Linked DNA regions of Bremerella sp. P1. The protein of the gene in region 2 interacts with the protein of the main gene of each other region in a pairwise test. Links are inferred from orthologs where the notes say so. Each region holds a gene or a part of one and is shown on either strand. Other genes may lie near its edges.

Region 1 (9,781 bases), 1.7 Mb from region 2 along the record:
TCAGGAACAGCGTGCGAGCCTTTTTGGTGGTCGCCAGGTTACCGGCCAGCTTCAGTCGTTGGGCTTCCCCGCTGGAAAGCGTATTGGCTGGTTGACCAAGGCGAAGGTAGTCGAGGCCCACTTCGTTGAGCAGGTTCAGTTTCCCTTGCACCTTGGGCTGCCCGCGGAAGAAGACGAAGGCCTCGCGAACGGTCATGTTCAGCACGTCGGCAATGCTTTTGCCGCGGTAGGTGATCTCCAGGACTTCCTTCTTGTACCGCTGTCCTTTGCACTCAGGACACTTGACGTAGACATCGGCCATGAATTGCATATCAATGGCGATGTGACCGTCCCCATTGCAGCTTTCGCACCGGCCACCTTGGACGTTAAAGCTGAAATGACTGGCGGTCAGGTTTCGGGTTCGGGCCTGCATCGTCCCGGCAAAGACGTTGCGGATTTCGTCGAACGCCTTGATATAGGTAACCGGGTTCGATCGCGGCGAACGTCCGATGGGCCCCTGATCAACCAGGACGACATCGTCAATTTGGCCATCGCCGAAGACATCGTCGTAAGGCAGGCTCTGGATATTCTCTTTCTTCTTACGTCGACACAGTGCCGGGTAAAGGGTTTGATCGACGAGCGAACTTTTGCCTGCCCCGGAAACGCCTGTGACAACCGTTAAAACGCCGAGCGGGAATTCGACTTCCAGGTTCTTGAGGTTATTGCCGCGTGCCCCCTTCAGGCGAACACGGCCATGTGTTGCCGTACGACGGTCGCGTTTGCGGACCACGCTGCGGTGACCGGAGAGGAACTCGCCGGTGAGACTATCTTCGTCCCCTTCGATTTCGGAAGGAGATCCTTGGAACATGATCTCTCCGCCCCGCTCCCCTGCCCCGGGGCCGAACTCGACGATTTGATCGGCGGCGCGAATCAGCGTCTCTTCGTGCTCAACGACAACCACCGTATTGCCGCGGTTTCGCAGGTCGACAATCGCTTCGTTAAGCCGGGTAATATCGCTTGGGTGAAGTCCGGCCGTGGGTTCGTCGAGCACGTACAGCATATTCACCAGGCTCGATCCGAGCGTACTAGTGAGGGTAACCCGCTGGGCCTCTCCTCCACTGAGCGTGCGTAGCGAGCGATCCAGCGCCAGGTAACCCAGGCCGACGATGCACAGGTACTCCAGGCGAGCAAGTACTTGCGGTAGCACTTGGCGGCAAAGGGCACTCTCGTAGGCACTCAGGTTTAATTGGCGGAAGTGCTCCAAGGCGTCCACGATCTTCATCGAGGAGATCTCGGCGATGTTCTTTCCGTTGACGCGAACGGCCAGAGCCTCAGGACGGAGACGGGTTCCCAGGCAAGACTCGCACATACGAAAGCTTCGCCAGCGACTAAGGAATACCCGCATGTGCATCTTGTACTTGCGGCGCTCGAGCCAGGCAAAGAAACCTTTCAGGCCTCCGAATTCGCGCTCCGGTACGCCTTCAATGATCAAGTTGACCTGATCTTCGGTCAAATCACGATAAGGCGCGTTGATGGGAATGTCGTAGTCGGGAGCCAACGCGATCAGCTCTTCCAACTCGTGTTTATAGGCAGGCGTATTCCACGGCGCGATGGCCCCTTCGGCAATCGACTTGCGACGATCAGGGACAATCAGGTCCATGTCCATGTCGATGATGTTGCCGAAGCCTTCGCACTCGGGGCAGGCACCCAAGGGGCTGTTGAAGTTGAACAGCCGCGGGTCTGGCTCGATGAATTCCAGGTTGCATGCTTCGCAGCGAAGTTGACTGCTGTAGCGGAGGCTTTGCCAAGTCGTGCCATCAATTTCGACAGCACTTCCCTGCCCTTTTAGTTCGCCTTCTTCTTGCGGCTGGAGCAGAATCTCGCAGACTCCGTCCCCATGCGCGAAACCGGTTTCCAGCGATTCCCGGAGACGTTCAATCTTGAGCGATTCGAGCGTCAGGCGGTCGACCACCACTGATATCGATTCACCGGTTTCAAGTCGCTTGCTGAGGGCTTCGTCTTGTTCTGGGGTCAAGGAAACGGTTTGCCCGGCAACGATGGCCCGGACGAAGCCATCTTCACGCAATTGCTCGATGACTCCTTCGTATTCGTCACTTTCGCAGGCAACAGGAAATGCGACCATCATCCGGCCGCTTCCCCCTGCCCCACAGATGTGATCCGCGACGCGGCCCGGTGTGTCTTTGGTAATTGGCTGGTCACAGCTAGGGCAAATGATGTTGCCGATCTTGCTGAAAAGTAGCCGAAGGTAATCGGTCGTTTCGGTTGCCGTCCCCACCGTAGAGCGGCTGGAACGCGTATCGTTCACCTTCGTCACCGCCAGGGCCGGAGGAATATTGTCGATCCGGTCCGCCTCGGGCTTTTCCAATCGATCGAGGAATTGCCGGGTGTACGCAGAGAAGCTTTCGATATATCGGCGCTGTCCCTCGGCGTAGAGCGTATCGAGGGCCATACTGGTCTTACCGCTCCCACTCACTCCGCAGAAGACGATCAGCTGGCGGTGTGGAATGTCGAGATCCACCTTTTTCAGGTTATGAACTTCGACCCCTCGGGCTTCAATCTGCAGTGTCGACAAGGTTCGCCTTTCTTCTGGACGGGATCCATCATGGCAAATGAATTTTTCATGGTAACGAGAATGTTGATGCGAGAATACCAGGGGGAGGACTGTCCACTTGTTCAGGCCTTGGGGGTGGGATAAGTTTTCTTTCTACCGAGTACCCGTGTTTCACAGGGAGTCAATTGGCTATGAAGATTCAGAACATCGATCAAGGCGATTCGATGAAAGTCGAGATGGACGGTGTCGCTGGCTGCCAGGTAAAGCAGCTGATCAGCCAGCAGGATGGTGCCCCGCTGTTCGCGATGCGGCAGTTTGAAGTCGCCCCGGGAGGCTACACACCGCACCATCATCATCCCTATGAGCACGAGGTTTACGTGATCGCTGGGGAAGGCGTCATTTTGGAAAATGACTCGCCACGACCGATCAAAGCCGGGGATGCCATTCTGGTTGAGCCAGACGAAATTCACCAATTTCGCAATACGGGAACTTCGCCGCTGAAGTTTCTATGCTTGGTTCCCAACGCGGCCAACAACGCCCAATTTCCCCCTGAGTGCCAGGATTAGCTCAGCCTTGTGGTCGCGGTCTCTCGAGTCCCAATCTCCGCTGGAACGAATAAGGAAATCTTTTCATGTCAGTCGAAACGGATATCCAAAAGCTGCGTGATAAGATCCGCTACCATGATCGAAAGTACTACGTCGAAGCCAGCCCCGAGATTACGGATCTTGAGTACGACAAGCTTCTTAACCGGTTAAAGGAGCTTGAGTCAAAGCATCCGGAACTGATCACGCCTGACAGTCCGACGCAGCGGATTGGCGATGCCCCCGTTCCGCACCTGGAGCAATACGAGCATCGTATTCCGATGCTTTCGATCGACAACACCTACAGCCTCGAAGAACTGAAGAAGTACGGGGAGCGAATCAATAAGCTGCTTCCCGACGAAAAGATTGCCTGGGTTGTCGAGCTGAAGATTGACGGCGTGGCCGTATCCATTTTGTACGAGGATGGCGTACTGACGCGGGCACTGACGCGGGGTAATGGGACCGTTGGGGACGATATCACGCATAACGTTCGCACGATCGGCGATGTACCGCTCAAGCTGTCCGGGGATAGCGTTCCGCCGGTACTGGAGGTTCGCGGCGAAATCTACATGACCAACGCCGACCTGGTGAAGCTGAACGAGAAGCAGGCCGAAGCAGGGCAGCCGGCCTATAAGAATACCCGCAATGTAACGGCCGGAACGATTCGATTGCTTGACCCACGGATTGCCGCAGAGCGCAATTTGCGGGTCTTTTGCCATGGCGTCGGATATGCCGAAGGGCTCAAGGCTACCTCGCATACCGAATTCTTACAGGAATTGAACTCTTACGGGCTTCCAGCGACACCCTTTGTGAAGTCGTTTGTCGACTTTGATTCCGCGATTGAGTACTGTCAGGAGTTGATCGAGTCGCTGCATGAACTGGAGTTTGAGGTCGATGGACTCGTCCTGAAAGTCGATCGATTCGAGCAGCGCGAACGTCTGGGGTCAACATCGAAGAGCCCTCGCTGGCTGATCGCCTACAAGTTCGAGAAATACGAAGCGACAACCAAGGTCAATAACATCGAGGTCCAGGTCGGCAAGACGGGAGCCATCACACCCGTGGCGATTTTGGAACCGGTCGAACTGGCCGAGACAACCGTTTCTCGGGCAAGTCTGCATAACGCGGAAGAGATCGAACGGAAGGATGTTCGAATTGGCGATGTGGTGGTCGTCGAGAAGGCAGGCAAGATCATCCCGCACATCGTGCGTACCGAAAAGCACGAGCGAAAACAGGACCTTCCCCCCTTCCCTTTCCCGACGAAGTGCCCCTCGTGCGGCACGCCGGTGGTTAAGGACGAAGGAGGCGTCTATATCCGCTGCCCCAACTGGCAAGGTTGTTCCGCTCAGATCAAGGAACGCATTCGCTACTTTGCTACGCGAAATGCAATGGACATCGAAGGCCTGGGCGACAAGCTGGTCGACATGCTGGTCGACGAGAAGCTGGTGAAGACCTATGGCGATTTGTATCGTCTCACGTCCGAAGAGATCGCTGCCCTGCCCCGCATGGGCAAGAAGTCTGGCGACAAGCTAGTTGCCGCGGCAGTCGAAAGTAAATCGCGCGGACTTGGTCGGCTTCTGAATGCACTTTCTATTCGACACGTCGGTGCCCGAGGAGCAGAGCGTTTGGCCATGCACTTCGGGACGATCGATAAATTGATGGAAGCATCGGAAGAAGAGATCGGCGAAATCGAAGACATCGGGGACGTAATCGCCAAGAGTGTCCGGGAGTTTTTCCATAGCGAGTTTGGAAAAGAGACCATTGAAGATCTCCGCGGCGTAGGAATTTCAATGGAAACCGCCCAGCGAGGCGAAGATGCCGGACCAGCCGTCTTCGACGGGATGACGTTCGTTGTCACAGGCACACTCGAGAAATACACACGTGACGAAATCGAGGAACTGATTCGTGCCCGCGGAGGAAAGGCATCCGGAAGCGTCTCGAAAAAGACGAGTTACGTCGTGGCTGGGGAAAAGGCAGGCAGTAAGCTGGAGAAAGCTCAGGCCCTGGGAGTTAGCGTTCTGAACGAGCAGCAGTTCGCCAATCTTTTAGCAGAAAAAGACGCTGCTGCGGCCACCTGAGCCCAGGCGAACTGGGTTGGTTTCAAACCCGGCGATTTGTTATCGTCACTTCCAGTTAATGGAACAACCGTCGGTTTACTGGCAGAAATTGCCGTGAACTGAGATGCTAGCGTCGCAAGGATGCGTCAAATGCGAGTTTGTGGATTCTCTATTCTGAGAGACGGGGTACGGTTCGGGTACCCGTTTGTTGAGAGCATTAAATCGGTACTACCACTGGTCGACCGGTTCGTCATTCAAGTCGGTGATTGCTCCGACAACTCTCTGGAAGTTTTGAAAGCGATCGACGATCCGAAGATCGATATCGAAATTACGCCATGGGACCCGGCGATGCGAAAGGCTGGCGAAGTGCTGGCCTACCAGACGAATCTAGCGATGGACCGCTGCGACGGCGATTGGTTCTTCTATATCCAAGCCGATGAAGTGATCCACGAGGCCGATTACCCTGTCATTCGTCAGGCGATGGAAGACAACTGGCACAAGCCGTGGGTCGATGGTATTCGCTTTCGATACTTACATTTCCGAGGCGATTACAGCATTCGGGATCCACTGGGTTACCGGCGGCAAGTCCGGATCGTACGCAACGATCCCCAGATTCGCAGCGTCGGCGATGCCTGCGGTTTTGGAAAGAACGGTCACCGATTGCGTTCCAGCCTGATCAATGCCCGTGTGTTTCACTACGGCTATGTCCGTCCTCCCAAGGCGATGGCGGAAAAGGCTGCCCAGTTTCAGCAGTTCTACGTCTTCGACAAGAAGGGCAATCAGGTCACCAAGATTAAGGATCGCCCATTGGAAGAAGTGGACGAATACATCTACGACATGCAGTCGTGTGTTCCGTACAAGGGGACGCATCCCGCTTTGATGGCCGATCGAATCGAGGCCAAAGATTGGGAAACGCCTGATTTCAAGCATGTTCCGCTGTGGCGTAACAAATTCTGGTGGCATGGCCGGCTGAAGAAGGCGATTCCCCAGATCTTCAACCCCAAGCAGCCGCGCGTCGACGAGGGCTCGCCGAAGTTAGAGCCGACCACCACCTCTGTGCAACCGGAAACCCGGGCCAAAGCGGCCTAGCGCCGATCACTTCGCCACGGAGCAAGAGCTGCTCATTCCGAAGACGCCGGGGCGACCGTGAAGTGACAAGAAAAAGTAAAAGGCCATCCAAGTTGGATGGCCTTTTTGTTTCGCAGTGCTGTGAACGACTTGGGTCGACTACTTCGACGAAGGTTCGATGTCTTTCAGCGAACGTCCTAGTCGCTTTCGGCTGCCGCCTCGCGTGCCGCTACCGGAGCTGGACGAGTTGCTAATCTTCTGGGTCTTGGCATTTTGCAGGAAGCCCAGCATGTTGTTGTCGGAACCTTCGGCTTCGGTTGGCATTCCGATTTCTTCCACGGCGTCCGAAACGCCTAGCAAGACAGCCGACTTGACTCCGTTACGCATCCATTCGAAGAAATTGAAGTTATTGCTCATTATCCAATTACCTTTTCTTACCGCCCGAGACTTACGTGGGTGCGGAAAGTAGCAGGATGGCTGGGGTGGGTCCAGATCAAAACGGACGCTGGTAATCCTAGGAGTAGTTCATTCGCTACAACCGGAACCACCCTTCATGAAATTAAACTGGGCAATCTGAAAAGACCTGCATGCTTGCATAAAGGCTGACGATAACCACTGCTATCGTACGGAAACGATTAGCAAATCTTGGATGAATGCTGGCCGCAGGAGGCAGGTGGACGATGAGCGACGCGTATCGCAATCATGATGGGGAAGAACACGCTTACGAACCTTACAGTTGGGGTTCTTTCGCTTTCGGGATCATTCTAGGCGTGGTCCTGGTCTATGTCTTTGCCGTTCGACCTTCGGAAGAACAACTTCACGATCTCAACATTCGCGTCTCGCGTCTGGATCGATCGGTCGAAAAGCTCAGCAAAGCCGCTTCCACGGTGAGTGGTACGAATGATCTGTTGGCTTCCCTGGAAGAACAAAAGATGCTGACGCAACGCGTGAGCGCCGTCAACGATCAACTCCTGGCTCAATTCCAACGGTTGACTTCGATGGAACTCGCCATGCATGAGGCTGAAGTTACCCTCGATCGGATTTCGAGTCTCCATGATCGTGTAGCCAGCCAGTACCCTGCTGCGATTCAGGCAGAACATGCGTTCAATCAATCTGCCAATCTGCACTCGCAGCTGATTCTGGCTCAGGGCGACGTTCGCAAGGCGAAACTGACCCTCGCCGACCTGGTGAACCTGCAAGATCGACTCGTCTTGCAAGCACAGCAAGCGAAGCAGGCGGACCTGGTTCTGCAAAATGTTTTTGCCATGCAGGAAGAACTGGTCGAAGGGCAATCTCGCACGAAAAAGGCCCGACAAGTTGCTAACGACATGATCCAGATTGAAGCCGACTTGATCTGCCAGATGGGAGATTCCCAATTTGCGGTTCAATCTTTGGAGCAACTTCTGACGATGCAAAAACAATTGAATCGCGCCGGATTAGATATGGAGGAAGCGCAGTCCAACGTGGGGGAGCTCCTCGCTCGACTTGGAACCCCGACGCCAGCTTCGTCTCCGTACTCGCCAGTCAATCCGTGGAAAGTGATTCAGAGCCTGACCAGCCAAGTGAGCCAGCAGCGACTGTTGCCGATGAACCCGTCGGAATTGCATCGCTTAGCGGAGCACTTGACCCAGGGTGCACCCCCTGTTGTTGCCGACCTTGTCGCACCCAGTGCTGCGAAGGTCCGCTAAAGCGATTGATACGTCGACTGCGTCGATAGGCTCACCCCAGACAATTGCAGTTTGATACGGCGGCACGGAGGTCATAAGTCCTTGTACGCCAGCATTAAGAGCGTCCCCTGCTGCTCGCAGCTCGGGACGCTCTTTTTTTTTGTCGGATGCTCGTTCGTTGCGCTAACGATTGGTATTGGCAATAGGTAGGAATTTCCTTATATGACTCCTTTCGGTAATTGCCCACCTAGGAGTCCGACAAGGAAGTTCCCCGAATGGGATGGTTCTCTCCACATTCGATCTTGCTCATATCCCTGGCCGCGTTGTTGACGCTAGCGTCGCACTCGCGCGCAGAGGACAAAGCTTCATTCGACGGGATCGGGCTGAGCTACTTCGAGCAGACCCCGACCGAGAAATCAGACGCAGAATTTGTTCACTACCTGATGCCTGAGGATGACGTACAGTCCTCGCTGACATCGGTTTTGGAACTGCCTCCTCTTCCTGAACTTCCCAAGCCAGAGGAAGCGAAGCCTGCGGAGCCCAAACCGGAAGAGGTCGAGAAACCGAAAGAGGCTAAGAAAGACGAGAAGGCGAAAGAAGAGAAACCCAAGGAAGAAGAGGAAGACACCTACGGTTATCTCGAATACGTTCCGTATGGTCAGTACTACCACGTCGATTACTGGTTGGGACAAGCCAAGTGGAAAAACAGTGCTGAGCTTGGGCTCAATGGCCAAACCGGTAATACCGAATCCAACAGCTTGCGCGTTGGTGCCAAAATTAAACGAGAAGGGGAAGGTACCATCTTCTCTGCTGATATCCGACACCTTCGTACGAGCGATGAAGACGGGCTAACGCAGAACAACGCCTACGTGAAACACAAGCTGGAATGGCCGTTGAAGATTCACAAGAACTGGTCTGTGTTCGAGAAAACCGACATCGAGTACGATGAGTTCAAAGCCTTCGACATGCGGTTGGTGTTCAACGGCGGTGTGAGCTACAAGCCATATAAGACAGATGCGACGGATTGGACGTTGTCTGTCGGTTCTGGTTTTTCGCAGGAATACGGTAGTCCTCAGAAGGGGATTATTCCCGAAGCGACGCTTGGCTCTGAGCTAACGCATCAGATTACCGAAAAGCAGTCGTTTCAGATCAAATTTGAATTCTTCCCTGCATTTGAAGCAAATCAGGGCTACCGTAGCGTAACCGATGCGAGCTATACGATTGCGCTGGATCATGGGCTTTCGCTGAAGCTTAGTGCCGAAGATCGTTACGATAGTACGCCCAATAATCGCAAAAGAAACGACCTGGATTACGCCTGTTTGCTGATCTGGCAATTCTAATCGGGGCGATATATCACTTAGCGCATTGCCCTGCGGGTTGGTCTATACTGGGGAGAATTCGGAACGCGTTTCTCGTCCCCAACACGATCTACCTCGGAGCCCTCCTCGATGCGTACCCTATCGCTGTCCTGGTCTTGTCTGCTTCTGTTTGTTCTTTCCGCTTCTGTCTTCGCGGACGACACCAAGTTAAAGGCCTTGATCGTTGATGGTCAAAACAATCATGGTGTCTGGCCTAAAACGACGCAGATGATGAAGTCGTATCTCGAAGGTTCAGGCAAGTTCACCGTCGACGTGGAAACCACCGGAAAGAAGTCTACCGAAGGGTTTGCCCCCAGTTTCAAAGACTATGACGTCGTCATCAGTAATTACAACGGGCAACGCTGGCCGGCGGCTACGGATGAAGCCTTTGTCGAATACGTGAAAAACGGCGGTGGCTTTGTCGTCGTTCACGCGGCGAACAATGCGTTTGGCAATTGGGAAGAGTACAACCGCATTATCGGTCTAGGTGGTTGGGGCGGAC
Region 2 (10,254 bases):
TCATCGGGGCCTGCGTTGGGGACGCTACCTCCCAAGAAGAAACGCAGCTCGTCCAGTTCACTGCCGATCGTGCCACTGGTGCTGGGCGGGGCTGGTGTTTTGGTCCTGGTTGTCGTCGTCATTTTCGCCATCTCGGCGTTGTCTTCCATGGCTCCCTCTGGCGGCGGCCAGGGAGCATCGAGCGATGACTTGGCCTTTGCCGCCCATCTTGCTGTGATGGAAAGACAATTTGAAAGTACGAGGCAGTTCCTCGCGGCGATCGAGGGCATCAACGGAGAGGGCGATATTCCCAAGTTCATCACAACCCTGGTAGGAATGACGAGCGAGCTAAGATCATACGCAGTTGAGATCCGTGATATCCAGCCCTTGCCAGAGTACATGCACAAGCGAATGGAGAAGAAGGTCAAGCCGATGACGGACGGCTTGTTGCCTCGGATGAAAGCAGCAGGAGCAAAACTCGCGAACTATCGGAGCCCTGAAGTTACCACCGCGGCGCTGAACTACCATTCGGCTTTGGGGGAGTTGGTGGCCGTGTTGAATGAGGCGAACAGCCGGACGCCACAGCAACAGGCCGAGATCGATCGCCGTCTTCAAGCAGAAAGAAACGATCAGCAGGCTAAAGAACACGAGATTCAAGAGTCTACGGCTGCCAACGCCAATTCAAATGAACCGCCTTACGAGCCGTCTGGGCAGCCAATGCCAGACTCCGAGCGGCCCCCCAGCGACCGAACTGTCGACCCGTTTGGCCCAGGTTTTAACCCCGGCATGCCAGACAGATCGTACCGGCGAGATCCTGCCCAGGATGCGATCAATGACATGAAGAAAAGATACGGCGAGGATAAAATGGTACGTCTGGAGTGCAAATCCATCAGTTCGGAACAGTTCAAGAAGATTCGAGAAATCATCAAACCTTGGATGTTTGCCCAGGCGTATGCGCATTGGTTAGATCCAGAAATTCGTGAGCGCGTCATCGTGTTTCCTTACGATGGCGATGTCAACGAACTGGCTGCGAAGATCACCTTTGGTGAGGTCGACGAGGTCCTGGTGGAACAGCGGCGGATTCGCTTGAAGTCGATAACGCTTCCTTAAGACTCCCAATCAACGTCCTGGTCTTCTCATGAACGCCAGTCAGCTTGTTCAGCAGATCATCGATAGCGGACAACTCGAGAAGCATGTCGCGTTGATCGAGGAGCTTGCGCCTGCGGAAGCAAACGCCTTGGTGCCACACCTCGTTCAGGCGTTCGATGAGTACAAGTTATGGCCAAAGGATGCGGCCTGCATCATCTCGGTTTGCCGGCCGACCGATGAGCAGTTGCTGGATCTTCTACAACAAGATTGCGAGCGTTCCCAGAAACTTGGTCTGCATATCGTTGCTATGTTGATCGATAACGAGAGCTTCCAGCAGGGTTCCCACAAGGCGTTGGCACAAGAGGTGTTTAAACTGTTAAGGGCCGAGTCCTTTCGCCCAAAACGAAAGGACTTGAAAGAACTTCAGACTTGGGCAGAATCCAATGCCGTCGAGTAGAATGGCTCAGGTCCTTCTGCTTCCTAAACGAAGCACCTGCAAGTATTCCGCTGGAATGGGAGAGTAACGCTTGGTACTTGTTCGCGCCATCCTTGGGCTACTTGCTGGCTTGGCGATCGCTTTTCTGTTGGTGATCGCGGTCGAATTATTCAGCGCCGTGGTGCATCCGTTTCCAGAAGGTTTTGAGGGAACGGAAGAAGAGGTTTGCGCACACGTCGAGAAATACCCGGCCTGGGTCTTGGCCGCCGTCGTGCCCATGTGGGCGTTGGTCGTTTTTTGTAGTTGCTGGATCGCGCGAAAGATTGGCGGGTCATTCGCGGCACTGTTGGTCGGGGCGCTGCTGTTCGTCGCGGTGGGATTCAACCAATGGATGCTGCCGTATCCGATTTGGTTTGAGGTGGCCAACTATATCGCATTTCCGCTGGCGATTTGGGGTGCGATATCGAGCAATCGCACTAAGGTAGATGTTTCACCAAAGGTAGGTGAGGACGAAGAGAATCACTCACCGTAGCCCTCTCCCTTCATGGGAGAGGGAACTAGAGATTTACTTCGTGGAAGCTTTCGCTTAGGTTAGCGTCCAGCCATCGGGTAGGCAGGCACCCTTTTCGACGACGGGGATTCCGTCGACGACGGTGACGCCTTCTGGGTATTCCTTGTCCACCAGGTCATCGGTCTTCACCACGTGGACGTTGTTGCCGATGTGGCAATTCTTGTCGACGATGGCTCCCTTGATAACGCTGCCAGAGCCGATCTTCATGCGAGGTCGACCGGACGATTCGTCGGCTTCAGTTTCCATGCGGGTCGCGTAGTAGTCGCAGCCCATCAGAACCGAGTCTTCGATCGTAACGTTTTCTTCGATCACGCTACGCAGACCGACCACGCTGTTCTTGATGGTGCAGCCTTTGCCGATCTGGCAACCATCAGCGATCATGCTGTTGGCGAAATTGCCTTCCATGACCATCGTGGGTGGCAGGAAACGAGCCCGCGTGAAGATCGGAGCTTCTTCTTCAACGAACTCGAACGGAGGCGTTGGGGCCAGCGTGGCGAGGTTCGATTCGTAGAAGGCTTTGATCGTCCCGATGTCTTCCCAGTAGCTGTCGAACATGTGCATCTGCACTTTCTTCGCTCGAATCGCTGCAGGGAAGATCTCCTTGCCGAAGTCCTGGTAGTCGGTCTTTTCCAGCAGTTCAACCAAGGTGTCCCGGTTGAACAGGTAATTGCCCATACTCGCCAGGCAATCACGACCGTTCGATGTAATGCCACGGGCATCGATCCAGGCAGGGTCGGTTCGCACATGGGCCAGTTCTTCAGGTGTCTTGGGCTTCTCGACGAAACCATTGACGCGGCCTGTTTCGTCGATCTTCATGATCCCCAAACCGCTGGCGTCCTTCGAGTGGACAGGCAGGCCTGCGATCGAGACGTCAGCACCGGATTCGATGTGCGAGTTCAGCATCTCGCGGTAATCCATGCGGTACAGTTGGTCGCCGGAAAGGATCAAGACGTAGTCGATGCCGTGCTGCTGGATGTAACGCAAGTTCTTGCGAACGGCATCGGCAGTGCCTTGGTACCAGTCAGAACCTTCACTCGCGGTTTGCTGAGCGGCTAATAGTTCGACAAAACCACCGCTGAAGTGATCGAAGCGGTAGGTCTGGCGGATGTGACGGTGCAAACTGACCGACATGAACTGCGTCAGCACATAGATGCGATTCATCTGGCTGTTTAAGCAGTTCGAGAGAGGGATATCGATCAAGCGGTACTTGCCCGCCAGCGGAACGGCTGGTTTCGAGCGGTATTTAGTCAAAGGGTAAAGCCGGGTTCCACGGCCACCGCCCAGCACCAGGCAGATGACATTACGCATAGGTCACCTTCTCTCTATGGAAGAAAAGCATTGGGTGATATTTCAATTGTTGGCGTTCGAACGATAACGGGCAGCGTCGCAGGTACGCAAGCCGATGCGTATCGACCCACCCAATATTCGCGTAACTTTATGCAATTATCGCGCCGCAACGGATACGACGCTTACTTCCGATAAAATCCGCGTCGACGCTGTTCGCTATAGCGTTCCAGTGCTTCGTTGATGATCGGTAGAGCTAATTCCGATGGAAGAATCTCGTCGACCTCAACCGATTTCCCTTCCAACATCTTGTAATCTTGGAAGAAGCGCCGCAACATGTTCCGGCGATGATTAGGCAGATCAATCGCTTCATTGTAGGAAGAATATTCCGGATCGGTCACCGCGACGGCGATAATCTTATGATCGAGCTTGCCGCTATCAACCATCGTCATCAAACCCACCGCTCGTGCGGTGATCAACGTCAGCGGAGCGACCGGTTCCTGGCACAGGACCAGCACGTCGAGCGGATCGTCGTCTTCGGCAAGTGTTTGCGGGACGAAGCCGTAGTTCGCTGGATAGTGAACGGCTGAATAAAGCATGCGGTCCATCCGCAACAGACCCGTATCCTTGTCCAGTTCGTACTTGATGCTGGATCCGGTCGGGATCTCGATGACCGCACAGAATTCCCTAGGGATGTCTTCACCGGGGGTCACGTCGTGCCAAGCGTGCGTCATAGATGCGAATCTTCCTCAAGAATCAGGTCTTTTTCCTGACTCCAATAGCTTTGCCAAATTGCCATATTCGGTCCGGCTTCCGCTGTTAACCATAGTTTAACGGAAGCGAATCATTGCTTGTAAGCATCCGTCGTAACTTGCGCCGCGTCAACCGCAGGGGAAGGAAGCTAAGTTCATTTCACGACGAAATTTACAAGACGACCCGGAACGACAATCGTTTTCACGATTTGTTTTCCTTCCAGAAGCTCTTGGACGCGAGCATCCGACTTTGCGAGAGCTTCAAGATCGTCCTTCTTAATGTCGGCTGGAACCGTAATACGGCCGCGAACTTTCCCCATAATTTGCACGGGGACTTCGATCTCGTTGTCCTTGGTGTACGACTCGACAAACTGTGGCCATGGCTCGTAGGCCAAAGTGTCACTGTGGCCCAACAATTGCCAAAATTCTTCGGCTAAGTGAGGTGCCAAGGGAGAAAGCATCAACGCAAACCATTCCATGGCCTTTTTCGGCCGTGTCGATTCCTTGGTGAAGAAGTTGGTGAACTCCATCAAGCGGGCAATGGCCGTGTTGAAACTGATATTGGAAAGGTCATTCGTTACGCTCTTGAGCGTGCGATGGAGCATCTTGTTCTGCTCTTCGGTTGGCTCGACGTCTTGAATGGCTGCGTTGAGAACAACCTCTTCCGCGTTGTGGTCGATGAGCATTCGCCACGCTCGATCGAGGAAGCCACGAACCCCCTTCACACCATCCATCGCCCAAGGCTTGGTAGCTTCGAGTGGTCCCATGAACATTTCGTAAAGACGAAGACTATCGGCACCGAAATCGCGGACGACGTCATCCGGGTTAACCACGTTACCGCGGCTCTTGGACATCTTGTGAGCCCGCGAATCGATCCGAATGTTGTTATCCGCGGCCAGGACAAATCCGTCGCCCTTCTTGAGGACGTCTGCTTCAGCCAATGCGACGGAGTTGACCGGGTTGCCCTTGTCGTCAACAAGTGATCCGTCTTCCTGCTTCTTCACGAGGTTGCTGCCGACCCAACTGCCATCCTCAAGCTGGAAGCCCATGTACTCGATCTCGCCCAAGATCATCCCTTGGTTGACGAGCTTCTGGAATGGTTCGGGTGTCGAGACGTAACCGCGGTCGTAAAGCACCTTGTGCCAGAAGCGGGCATACAAGAGGTGAAGCACGGCGTGTTCGGCACCACCAATGTAGAGATCGATCGGCATCCAGGCCTTTTCTTTTTCAGGATCAACGAAGACCGCGTTGTTCTTCGGATCGATGAAGCGAAGGTAGTACCAGCACGAGCCGGCCCACTGCGGCATGGTGTTCGTTTCCCGCTTATACTTCACGCCGTCAATCACCGGGTAAAGCCAGGAGTCATCCGCTTTCTCGAGTGGCGGTTCTGGTCGCCCAATCGGTTTGTAATCTTCGATCTGTGGCAAGTCGACCGGAAGCTGGTCGACCGGCACGGCTCGGATCTTGCCGTTGGGCTCGCCGTTTTCGTCAAGTTCTTTGAGAATCGGGAAGGGCTCGCCCCAGAAACGCTGACGGCTGAAGAGCCAGTCGCGGAGTTTGAAGTTGGTCGCTTCGCGGCCGAGACCGTTTTGTTCGAGATCTAAAGCGATCTGCGCTTTGACCTCGGCGGTCTTCATGCCGTTGTATTTGCCGGAGTTGATCGCCACGCCATCGAAAGTCGCACAGGCCTTCCCGGCAAGGACCGCGTCGCGATCGATGTCAGACTTGTCGCCGGGATCGACCACGGCAATCACCGGGATGTCGAACTTTTGCGCGAACTCGAAGTCGCGATCGTCGTGTGCCGGAACGGCCATGATGGCCCCAGTGCCGTAGCTGGCGAGCACATAGTCCGCGATCCAAATCGGCACAGGCTGGCCGGTAACTGGGTTAATGGCATACGAGCCAGAAAACACGCCGGTCTTATCTTTGGCAAGCTCCGTGCGTTCCAAGTCAGACTTGAACGCGGCTGCCTGACAGTACTTCTGGACGGCGTCGGATTGCTCGGCGGTGGTCAACTGATCGACAAGCGGGTGCTCGGGCGCGATGACCATGTAGGTCGCCCCAAAGAGCGTGTCAGGCCGCGTTGTGTACACGCGAAGGACATCGGTGCCAGGCTTGCGAGGATAGCCAAGCTTCTTTCGCTCAATCTCCCAGGGGGTGTACTCTTCGGCGGTACCAAGGAAGAAATCGACTTCCGCCCCGATGCTACGGCCAATCCAGTTACGCTGAAGCTGCTTGATGCTGTCGGACCAGTCGAGCGATTCGAGATCGCTTTCGAGCCGCTCGGCGTAGGCCGTAATGCGGAGCATCCATTGGCGAAGCGGCAAACGTTGAACCGGGTGGCCGCCACGTTCGCTCTTGCCGTCGATCACTTCTTCGTTCGCAAGCACGGTGCCAAGCGCGGGGCACCAATTGACCGGAGCCTCGTTGACGTAGGCCAAGCGATGCTCGTCCTGGTAATCGCGAACGGCTTCGGCTCCTTCGGCTTTCACATCGTCAGGAATCGGAAGCTCGGCGATGGGGCGGCCTTTGCCGGCGTCGTGGTCGTACCATGTGTCGAAAAGTACGAGGAAAATCCACTGCGTCCAGCGGAAGTAGTCGACATCAGTTGTGGCGACCTGCCGCTGCCAGTCGTAGCTGAAGCCAAGCATCTTCAACTGGCGGACGAACTCACCGATGTTCTTCTCGGTCGTCTCGCGAGGATGGACATTGTGCTTAATGGCATATTCTTCTGCCGGAAGGCCAAACGAGTCGAAGCCCATCGGGTGCAAGACGCTTTTGCCCTGCATGCGGGCAAAGCGGCAGACGATATCGGTTGCCGTGTAACCTTCCGGATGCCCCACATGCAAACCTGCACCACTTGGATAGGGAAACATATCCAAGACATAAAGCTTCTCGCTTTTGGGGAGGTCAGGGGTGCGGAAAGTTTGATTCTCGTCCCAGTATTTCTGCCATTTGGGTTCGATCTGGGCCGGGTTGTAGCGAGGCATGGGTGATAATCCAGTCGTCAAATATGCGGTCTTGCCGCAGCTTGGTCTACTTGCAAGTTGGGTCGATGGGCAGGGATCGCCGCAAAATGTTATCACATAGGGCTTTCCCGCAGTCTCGCGAAGGTAACGATTCTAATGGTCCTCTCGAAAACTGACAATTGAAGGACCCCGTTGGTTCTCCGGAACGTTCGCGCTAAATCCACCTGGTGGATAAAATCTGTGCAAGGATTTCGAGAGAATTGCATGTTGCAGAGTCGATTACCCTGGTAGACTGCTGGTTTGCCGAACAACCTTCCCCCAACACGAACCCCTGAATCCTTATGCTTCACGGACGACGTCATCTTCAGCTAGTTGATTCCGAACGGGACGCGATGCGAGTTGCCTGCCAGTTCAACGCGCAACTAATGGACTTTGTACGCCCTCACGTCAAAGCGGGCATTACGACCGAGGCAATCGATCGGATGGTGCACGAGTACACCCTCGATCATGGCCACACGCCTGCTTGTTTGAATTACCAAGGCTTCCCCAAGAGCTGCTGCACCAGCATCAACGAAGTCATTTGTCATGGGATTCCCGACAAATACGAGCTGAAAGAAGGGGACATCGTCAATGTCGACCTGACTTCGATTGTCGACGGGTGGCATGGCGATCAGTCGGAAACGTTTCTGATTGGGGAAGTAACTCCTGAAGCGAAGCAGGTCACGCAGTGTGCGTTCGATTGCCTGTATCTGGCTATCGATGCGATCTATCCCGAATGCCGCGTTTCGGAAATCGGTCGCGTTATTGTCGAGGAAGCCAAGAAGTACAACTTTGGTGTCGTCGAAGAGTTCGTCGGGCACGGCCTCGGCCGTCGATTCCATCAAGATCCTTCGATTCCTCACGTCCCAACACGTGCCGCTCATTCGGTTCGCCTGTTGCCAGGCGTCTGCTTCACGATCGAGCCGATGATCAACATTGGCGGAGCAGCTACGCAACTCGATCCGTCCGATGGCTGGACGGTCCGTACTCGCGACCGTAGCCTGAGTGCTCAGTTCGAGCATACGATCTTGATGACCGAGAACGGTCCTGAGATCCTTTCGATGACGAAAGATGGTCCTCAGAAGGGACATAAGTTCTAAATCGCGGCGCGATAGCACTGAAATCAATCTTGCCAGCGATCGGGCGTTTTTGGTATTTCCTCGGGCAATGACTCAAGTTTTTGCCTGAGGGATCCGGCTATGTTCTGTTTTCGACCCGTTTGCTTGCTAATGCTGGCTGCTACTTTGCCATGTGCGGTTACTGCTCTGGCGAGTGAGCCGTACAAAGGACGCGTGACCACGGCACAGGTTTTTACCCGTAGCGGACCGGGGCAGAACTACTATCCAACGGCCTATCTGGAAAAGAATTCGGTCGTGGATGTCTACCGCGAAGATGTCGGCGGTTGGCTGGCCATTCGCCCGACCGAGGACGAGTTCAGCCTGGTCCGGGCCGCCGATCTTTCCTACGGCGACGATCGTCAGATTGCCTACGTTCGGACAGCCGAAGCACCGGCGTTCGTCGGGAGCCAAATTAGCGACCAGCACCACATCACCCATGTTAAGTTAGACCAAGACGAACCCCTGGAAGTGCTGGGAATTGTCGAGCTACGCGATCCAGAAACTGGCAAAAAGGAAGCGTTCTATCGCATCGCTCCACCCGCCGGTGAGTTTCGCTGGATCAACAAGCACTTTGTTGAACCCATCGGCATTCAGCCTCGCACGCAAGGGCCCACGGTCGATTCCGCGGCCATGGCCGAATCGATTCAGGATGACAAGTTCTGGAAAGAGACTGAGCAGAAGCTGAGTGCGGTTCGGCCGGTGTCTTTCGATGAAGAGACCGACAAACCCGGCGCCACGTTTACCGGAGAACTGCAACCGCTGGACGAGATCGGTCCCGGCACCAGTTTGAACCTGATCGAACTCGAACTGCACGTCAGTCGCGAATGCCTCAAGCCGGTCGAAGACTGGAAATTCAAACCTCTGAAAGATCAGGCCAAGCGACTGATCGTCGAAGGGGAAACGCCGCTGGAGCGGGGTAAGGCCCGGTTGCTACTGGAGAAGATCGACCAATTCAACGATCTTTACGAACGCAAGCTGGCTGCAAAGGAGGCGATGACCAATTCATCGATTCCGCTGAAAACCCCACTGGCTAGTGACGAAGAACTCGGAGAAGTCGAGCCGTCAAACGATCCGGCCGCTTCGTTCAAAAAGGATGGCTTCGACCCACGTTACGACGGCAAAGGGTGGCTGATGCCGGTCATCACGCGGGCCTCTTCGACCCGAAATCCCAATCAATACACGCCTCCGTTCGCCTTGACCGACTCTCAGGGGAATGTCTTGCAATTCGTCAGTCCCTCGCCGGGGCTGAACTTGCGGCGATATGCCCGGATGCAGGTCGGCATTTACGGACAAATTTCTCCGCTGGATCAATACACCAAGCAGCATCTGACCGCGCACCGGATTGTGGTGCTATCACGGCACGAAAAGAAGTAGCTTTGCGGTGAGTGTCATGGCCCAAATGGGCGAATCATGGTCAAATAGTGGGAATTGACAGGCGATTTGGTTCCGGCCTGTCTGTTTGACGAATTCTCACTGAAAGCCAGTATGAGCGAAGACGGTTCCCCCAGCGCCACTCTTGAAGATGCCCTGCAAAAGTATGGGGCTCCTCTGCCTGCGGAAATCCGCGATCAACTTCAGCGGTACGTCGATGTGCTGTGGGAGATCAACAAGTCGCTGAATCTGACTCGGCATACCGACTACGACAAGTTCGTTGCCCGCGATTTGATCGACAGCTTAGCATTGGCCGGCCAATTGAAGCCCAACGAAGAGATCCTCGACATGGGCAGTGGCGGGGGCGTTCCGGGCATCGTGATCGCGATCCTGCGGCCAGACGTTCGTGTCACACTGTGTGATTCGGTGGGCAAGAAAGCGCACGCGATGCAGGCCATCGTTGAGCAGCTCGATCTCGAGGTTCCCGTTTACCACAATCGAGCGGAAGAGATCCTCGAAGACCTCAGCTTCGATGCGGTCGTATGCCGTGCGGTTGCGCCGATGAAGAAGCTGCTGACGTGGCTCGATGGGCATTGGCTAGCTGCTGGCCGGCTGCTGACGATCAAAGGTGGCCGCTGGCTCGAAG

The links.
Region 1: the proteins of leuS (region 2) and ligA interact in binary tests that used the Escherichia coli proteins (3 or more experiments, as listed by UniProt). The link is inferred for Bremerella sp. P1 from one-to-one orthologs.

What each region holds. Positions count from the first base shown.
Region 1 is NZ_CP118164.1:3,930,153-3,939,933, forward strand. Bases 2,805-5,694 are described here. They hold ligA (NAD-dependent DNA ligase LigA), read left to right. Parts: upstream 2,805-3,182; coding sequence 3,183-5,207; downstream 5,208-5,694. Other genes in these bases: PSR63_RS16505 (cupin domain-containing protein), read left to right, coding at 2,805-3,117; PSR63_RS16515 (hypothetical protein), read left to right, coding at 5,337-5,694. Also shown: excinuclease ABC subunit UvrA, read right to left, coding at 1-2,572; more of PSR63_RS16505, read left to right, coding at 2,743-2,804; more of PSR63_RS16515, read left to right, coding at 5,695-6,275; PSR63_RS16520 (hypothetical protein), read right to left, coding at 6,414-6,671; PSR63_RS16525 (hypothetical protein), read left to right, coding at 6,935-7,942; PSR63_RS16530 (DUF481 domain-containing protein), read left to right, coding at 8,197-9,261; PSR63_RS16535 (ThuA domain-containing protein), read left to right, coding at 9,370-9,781. UniProt on the Escherichia coli protein: DNA ligase that catalyzes the formation of phosphodiester linkages between 5'-phosphoryl and 3'-hydroxyl groups in double-stranded DNA using NAD as a coenzyme and as the energy source for the reaction.
Region 2 is NZ_CP118164.1:5,633,905-5,644,158, forward strand. Bases 4,067-7,429 are described here. They hold leuS (leucine--tRNA ligase), read right to left. Parts: upstream 7,102-7,429; coding sequence 4,267-7,101; downstream 4,067-4,266. Other genes in these bases: PSR63_RS23335 (inorganic diphosphatase), read right to left, coding at 4,067-4,093; map (type I methionyl aminopeptidase), read left to right, coding at 7,422-7,429. In the rest of the region: PSR63_RS23315 (MJ0042-type zinc finger domain-containing protein), read left to right, coding at 1-1,089; PSR63_RS23320 (hypothetical protein), read left to right, coding at 1,118-1,525; PSR63_RS23325 (hypothetical protein), read left to right, coding at 1,596-2,036; PSR63_RS23330 (glucose-1-phosphate adenylyltransferase), read right to left, coding at 2,091-3,383; more of PSR63_RS23335, read right to left, coding at 3,545-4,066; more of map, read left to right, coding at 7,430-8,219; PSR63_RS23350 (hypothetical protein), read left to right, coding at 8,319-9,611; 16S rRNA (guanine(527)-N(7))-methyltransferase RsmG, read left to right, coding at 9,723-10,254.